2 linked regions of the Aureimonas sp. SA4125 genome follow. The protein of the gene in region 1 interacts with the protein of each later gene in a pairwise test. Links are inferred from orthologs where the notes say so. Each region holds a gene or a part of one and is shown on either strand. Other genes may lie near its edges. The genes, in order: cysK and cysE.

What was found.
Region 2: the proteins of cysK (region 1) and cysE interact in binary tests that used the Escherichia coli proteins (3 or more experiments, as listed by UniProt). The link is inferred for Aureimonas sp. SA4125 from one-to-one orthologs.

What each region holds. Positions count from the first base shown.
Region 1 is NZ_AP025032.1:4,956,228-4,959,353, forward strand. What follows is about bases 147-2,955. They hold cysK (cysteine synthase A), read right to left. Parts: upstream 2,160-2,955; coding sequence 1,134-2,159; downstream 147-1,133. Other genes in these bases: Sa4125_RS23420 (cytochrome P450), read left to right, coding at 147-1,039; Sa4125_RS23430 (GGDEF domain-containing protein), read left to right, coding at 2,573-2,955. In the rest of the region: more of Sa4125_RS23420, read left to right, coding at 1-146; more of Sa4125_RS23430, read left to right, coding at 2,956-3,126.
Region 2 is NZ_AP025032.1:2,643,068-2,646,278, forward strand. The notes cover bases 7-2,900. They hold cysE (serine O-acetyltransferase), read right to left. Parts: upstream 1,921-2,900; coding sequence 1,093-1,920; downstream 7-1,092. Other genes in these bases: Sa4125_RS12325 (transglutaminase-like cysteine peptidase), read left to right, coding at 7-558; Sa4125_RS12330 (DUF3126 family protein), read right to left, coding at 720-941; Sa4125_RS12340 (alpha/beta fold hydrolase), read right to left, coding at 2,128-2,895. In the rest of the region: more of Sa4125_RS12325, read left to right, coding at 1-6; Sa4125_RS12345 (zinc-finger domain-containing protein), read left to right, coding at 3,108-3,211.

The sequences.
Region 1 (3,126 bases):
GCCGGTGTTCACGCCCAGGAACATCCAGGGGTTCGCGCCGATCATGCAGCGCCGGACGGCGCTCTTCGCCGAGAGGCTGGCGGCCTTGCCCGATGGACGCGCCGAGATCGCCCACCAGATGACGCTCCTCACCTACGACATCCTGCAGGCGACGCTTTTCACGGACGACATCGCCAGCCCACCGGAGGAGTTTGCCCGCTCCATGGAGGGCTTTCTCGGCCGGATGGGGCGGGTCGATCCGCTCGATCTCCTCGACGCGCCGGCCTTCCTGCCGCGCATCGCCCGGATCATGGCCGGACGCTCCCAGGCCTATTTCCGCAAGCTGATCGGGGCGACCATCGACCGCCGCCAGGCACTCGTCGCCAGCGACCCCGGCGCTGCCCCGCGCGATTTCCTGACGCTTCTGCTGGAGGCCGAGGGGCTCTCGCGGTCGGAGATCGAGGACAACATCATCACCTTCATCGGGGCCGGCCACGAGACCACGGCGCGGGCGCTCGGCTGGACGCTCTATCTCCTCAGCCAGGCGCCGGAGGAGCGGGCAAAGGTCGAGGCCGAGCTCGACGCGCTGCTGCCGGGGCTGGAGGGCGAACCCGCCGGCTGGGTCGACCGGCTGGTCTATACAAGGGCCGCCTTCGAGGAGGCGATGCGCCTCTATCCGCCGGCTCCCTCTCTGAACCGCACGGCGGTCGCAGACGACCGCTTCGGCGACCTCGAAATTCCCGCCGGCGCCTCGGTGCTGGTCCTGCCCTGGCTGGTCCACCGGCATGAGAGCCTGTGGAAGAACCCCGCCTGCTTCCTGCCGGAGCGCTTCCTGCCGGAGAGCCGGGCATCGATCGACCGCTACCAGTACCTGCCCTTCGGCATCGGCCCGCGCGTCTGCATCGGCCAGAGCTTTGCCATGCAGGAGGGCGTGATCCTGCTCGCCGAACTGATGCGGCACCTGCGTTTCGACTTCGTCGGGACGCGGCATCCTGTTCCGGTGCAGAAGATCACCGTCCAACCCGATCGGGGATTTCCGATGCGGGTATCCCGCAGATAGCCGCGTTTCTGCTGTGGCGCCCGCACAAGACCATCGCCGGCGTGGCGGGTGGGGCTGCGGGCACCCGGCTTCGGCAAGAAGCGCTCGCAGCGCGTCAGATCGACGGCGCGCCTTTGGGGGGCTCCACCGGCTCGTCGTCGACAAGGCCCTCGAACAGCGCCGTCGACAGGTAGCGTTCGGCAAAGGAGGGGATGATGACGACGATGTTCTTGCCCTCGTTCTCCGGCCGAAGACCGACCTTGATGGCGGCGGCGAGCGCGGCGCCGGACGAGATCCCGACCGGCACGCCCTCGAGCCGGGCGACGAGACGGGCATAGTCGAAGGCCGTGTCGTTGCCGACCGTCACCACTTCGTCGTAGATGCCGCGGTCGAGGATGGCGGGCGCAAAGCCTGCACCGATGCCCTGGATCTTGTGCGGTCCCGGCGTGCCGCCCGACAGGATGGGCGAGGCCTCCGGCTCGACGGCGATGATCTGGAGCTGGGGGTTGCGGGCCTTCAGGACCTGGCCGGCCCCGGTGATCGTGCCGCCGGTGCCGATGCCGGAAACGAAGATGTCGACCTTGCCGTCCGTATCGTTCCAGATTTCCTCGGCGGTCGTCACGCGGTGGATCTCGGGATTGGCGGCGTTCTCGAACTGCTGCGGGATGACGGCGTTCGGAATGCTCTTCTGGAGCTCTTCGGCCTTGGCGATGGCGCCCTTCATGCCCTTGGCACCCTCGGTGAGCACGAGTTCCGCACCCAGCAGGCGCAGCATCTTGCGCCGCTCGACCGACATCGTCTCGGGCATCGTCAGGATCAGCTGATAGCCTTTGGAGGCGGCGGCAAACGCCAGGCCGATGCCGGTATTGCCCGAAGTCGGCTCGATCAGCGTGGTCTTGCCCGGAGTGATCGTGCCCGAGGCCTCCAGCGCCTCGATCATCGCCACGCCGATCCGGTCCTTGACGCTCGACGTCGGGTTGAAGAATTCGAGCTTGGCAAGGAGGTTCGCCTTGACGCCCTTTTCGCGGGCCAGCTTGTCGAGCCGGACGATCGGCGTGTCACCGATCGTGTCGACGATGGAGTCGTAGATCCTGCCGCGACCGTGCGTGCGGGCCTTGCCCTCGTTCACTGCCTTGTCCATCGATATCGCTCCTGTTGGAATGGACGGAAGGAATCTCGGGCCGATGCGACCCGGTACGCCAAACTCCCGCTTCGACCCGATACAATAGGCTAAACCAGGCCATTCGCGAGAGCCAAGCCGTCCGCCTGCACGCGAAAAGGCGAAAGTTCTTTTCCTGGAACGGCCAGATGGCGGCATTGCGGTTCGCTGAAGGGCGCAATGCCGCCGGTGTTCCTGTCTGGAAAACGCGGCGCATCTGGCGAGAATACAGCCTTTCCGACGACGCCGCGGTCGAAGGGCGCAGAGGCTGAACGCCCCCCGCGCCCTGCCGCGGACACCTAATGCGCCGACGTGCAAAACTTGCCCACTCCCCTTCACACTTCGGCAAGGCCGCACCGCCACAGTCAGCCACTCCGACCCATGAGGCGAAGTCCTTGCAGCAGCAACTCGATTCGATAAAGCGCATCTGCCTGGAGACGTTCGGGCTGACGGTGGTGATGGGCGTCGTGACGGTCATCGCCGCCTACCACTATTTCGATGGTTTCGGTTTCGAGTCCGCCCGGTCGGCGGCCTTCTTCTCGCTCGGCGCGATTTTCGTCAGCGCCGTGCCGATCCAGATCTACATCATCGCCCGCATCTCGGCCCTGCGCGCCGACAATACGCAGCTTTTCGACAGGGCGACACGGGACGGCCTGACGCGGGTCCTGAACAAGACGACCTTCCAGGCGAAGGTGGAAAGCGAACTTCGCCATTTGGGCCGCCGCCAGGGAGACGGCCAGTTCTTCACGCTGCTGATCCTCGACGCCGACCACTTCAAACGCATCAACGACCGGCTCGGCCATGCCACCGGCGACCAGGCCTTGATCGCGATCGCCGCGACGTTGCGGCGTTCGCTGCGCCAGGACGATATTGTCGGTCGCATCGGCGGCGAGGAGTTCGCCATCCTCCTGCGCAATGCCGGATATGAGGAGGCGCGTCTCGTCGCCGA
Region 2 (3,211 bases), 2.3 Mb from region 1 along the record:
CTTCTCGTGTTCGGCCTGACGGCGGCCCAAGCGAGCAACCTCGGCATGCCGGTGATGGGTGGGACGTCGCAGCCGGTCGGGCACTACGATTTCTGCAAGCGCTACGCGGACGAATGCGGCAAGAACAAAACCGCTGGCGTCGTGAAGTTGTCCCGCTCGGCCTGGGACAAGGTCGTCGACGTCAACAACGCCGTCAACGTCGGCATCTTCCCGCGGACGGACATGGATATATCGGGCGTGGCGGAGTATTGGTCCTACCCGAGCACCGAGGGCGACTGCGAGGATTTCGCGCTGTTGAAGCAGTATATGCTGGAGCGCGCCGGATTTCCGCGCTCGTCGCTGCTGCTGACCGTGGTGCGTCAGCCCAATGGCGACGGTCACGCCGTCCTGACCGTGCGAACCGATCGCGGCGACTTCATCCTCGACAACCTGGTCGACAAGGTGCTCGACTGGAAGGATACCGAATACCGCTATCTCAAGCGCCAGTCCGAAAGAAACTCCGGCGACTGGCTCAGCATCGGCGACGACCGCAACATCCTTGTCGGCAGCGTCAAATAATCTACCGGATCGGTTGACCCGCCTTCGATCTCCCCGTCTCGTGACGGATCAACCGCAAGGCCGACCTTGAAAAAGGTCGGCCTTTGTCGTTCGAGCCCCGGTGGCCGACGTCTTGCCAGTCGATGATGGTCGCCAGACGAGAGGCTGAGGACCTCGCAGGCTTACGAGGCGATGCCTTCGAGATCCATCTCGAGGATGGTCATCGTGACGTGGTAGGACAGTTCGCCCTCGTCCGTGTCCTTGGAGATAATGCCGACGAACTCGTCGGCGACGTAGACCTCGGCCGAATCCGCCTTGCGCGGCAGTGGCTTGATGCGGATGTTCGCGCCGGAGAACAGACCCTTGAGATAGGTCTCGAGCTTGCGGATTTCGTCGGGTTTCACATGTCTCTCCTGCTTGAATCGCTGCGGAGGGAACTAGCACCTCCCCGGCGGATTCAATAGGCGGCCCGCAACATAGAGCCGCGGTGATAGACCTTCCTCCTTAGCGATCGCGCGAAACCGTCCAGGTTTCCGGCTTCGCGGCGGGCGCGGGTCAGTCGTCCTTGACGAACATATGGTCCATCGCGCGCGCCGGTTCGCCGCAACAATCGCCGACGCTCCCGACGATGCGGCCGGGGATGCCGGCTACCGTCGAATGGGGCGGGACGGGCTTCAGCACCACCGATCCCGAAGCGATCTTCGAGCATTCGCCGATGCGGATATTGCCGAGGATCTTTGCCCCTGCCCCGATCAGCACGCCATTGCCGATCTTGGGATGTCGGTCGCCGAATTCCTTGCCGGTTCCGCCCAGCGTCACATCCTGGAGGATCGAGACGTTGTCGCCGATCTCGGCGGTGAAGCCGACGACGAGCCCCGTGGCGTGATCGAGAAAGATGCCACGACCCATCTTCGAGTGCGGATGGATGTCCGTCTGGAAGACGGCCGAGGAGCGCGCCTGCAGATAGAGCGCGAAATCGCGCCGTCCCTCGTTCCACAGCCAGTGCGCCAGGCGGTGCGTCTGGATGGCGTGGAAACCCTTGAAGTAGAGCAGCGGCTCGATATAGCGCTCGCAGGCCGGGTCGCGGTCGAACACGGCCTGAATATCCGTGCGCAGCGTCTCGCTCCACTGCGAGTTTTCGCCGAGCAGGCCGTCGAAGGCCTGGCTGATGAGAACCGCCGGCACATCCGGATGATCGAGGCGCTGGGAGACCCTGTGGATGACCGCCGCCTCCAGACTGCGATGGTTGAGGATCGTGCCGTAGAGAAAGCCGGACAACATCGGCTCGCGCCCCGCCGCCTCCTCGGCTTCCTGCCGTACCCGCGTCCAGATCGGATCGACGGCCTGGAACAGTCCCTGCGCCTGAAGCCCGCTGACCGTCATGATGCCACTCCTCCCGAGGCCGTCGCGGCCACATGTCTACTGATCGGTAGAATACCCGATCCGGTCCGAAAAACAATCCGGCGCGTAGCGCCGCTTCCCCCGACCCGTGTGGACCCTAACATGATATTCCTCGGTGACCGCCGCAAGACGGCAGGCTGGTCGTGATCGCTCGCCGCGGGCACGGTACGCGAGCCGATCCCGGATCGATCATCCTTCAGCGGGCTCGCCCAGGAGGAAGCGCAGCACGGCGGCCTTGAAGTGGCGGTCGCCGACAGCCAGCATATGGTCGCGGCCCTCGATCGCGTAGGCTTCGCCATGCGGGATCAGGGCGGCCAGTCCCTCTGCCGATCCGGCGATCTCGTCACGCGTGCCGACCCCGATCAGCGTCGGCTGGACGATGCGGGAAAGATCGGCCGGCGTCAGTTCGCTGCGCGAGGTCGTGATGCAGGCGGCGAGCGCCTTCCGGTCGCTGCCCGTGCGGTCGGCGAAGGCCCGGAACATCCGGCCCTGGGGATGCGTCACCGCGTCCAGCGAATCGGCGAGCAGCGCTGCAACGATCGGGTCCCAGTCGCCGACGCCCTCGACGAGGCCGAGACCAAGACCGCCGAAGACGAGCCGCGAAAATCTCTCCGGCGCCGCCAGGGCGGCAAAGGCCGAGACACGCGCCCCCATGGAGTAGCCAAAGAGCGCCGTCTGCGGCACAGCGAGATGATCGAGCAGCGCCACCGCGTCGCCAGCCATCTTCTGAGGCGTGTAGGCAGCCGGGTCGTGCGGCTTGTCGCTCGCGCCGTGGCCGCGATGGTCGAAGGCGAGCACGCGGTAACCGGCATCGCATAGGGTCGAGACCCAGCCCGGATCGATCCAGTTCACTCCCATGTTCGACGCAAACCCGTGCAGCAGCAGGATCGCGGAAGCACGGGCGCCGCCCTCGTCGAGATAGGAGAGGCGCAGCCCCTCATGCTCGAAAAATTTCATGTCGTTCCTTCGATGCTGTCGGCCGCATGGCTGTGGCAGGACCGACGGTCCGGCACTTGCTTTGTCCACCCCGTCGTCTCGGGTTCTGGCGCGGCCAGCCGGTTCTGGCAAGGCGGAACGCCCACCTGCTCCGGCGATACCCGGCTCTGGCCTTTCGCAGCGCGCGCGACTATCGTCCGCGCCGATCATCAGACCCATGGAGACGACCCGCGATGGCCGGCCATATCATCCCGCATTTCCAGAACGACGGCGGCCACGAGATGGTGGAGATCGGCGTAAGCGAGTTCATGTGCGTCGGCGCCAATCCGCCCTTCGA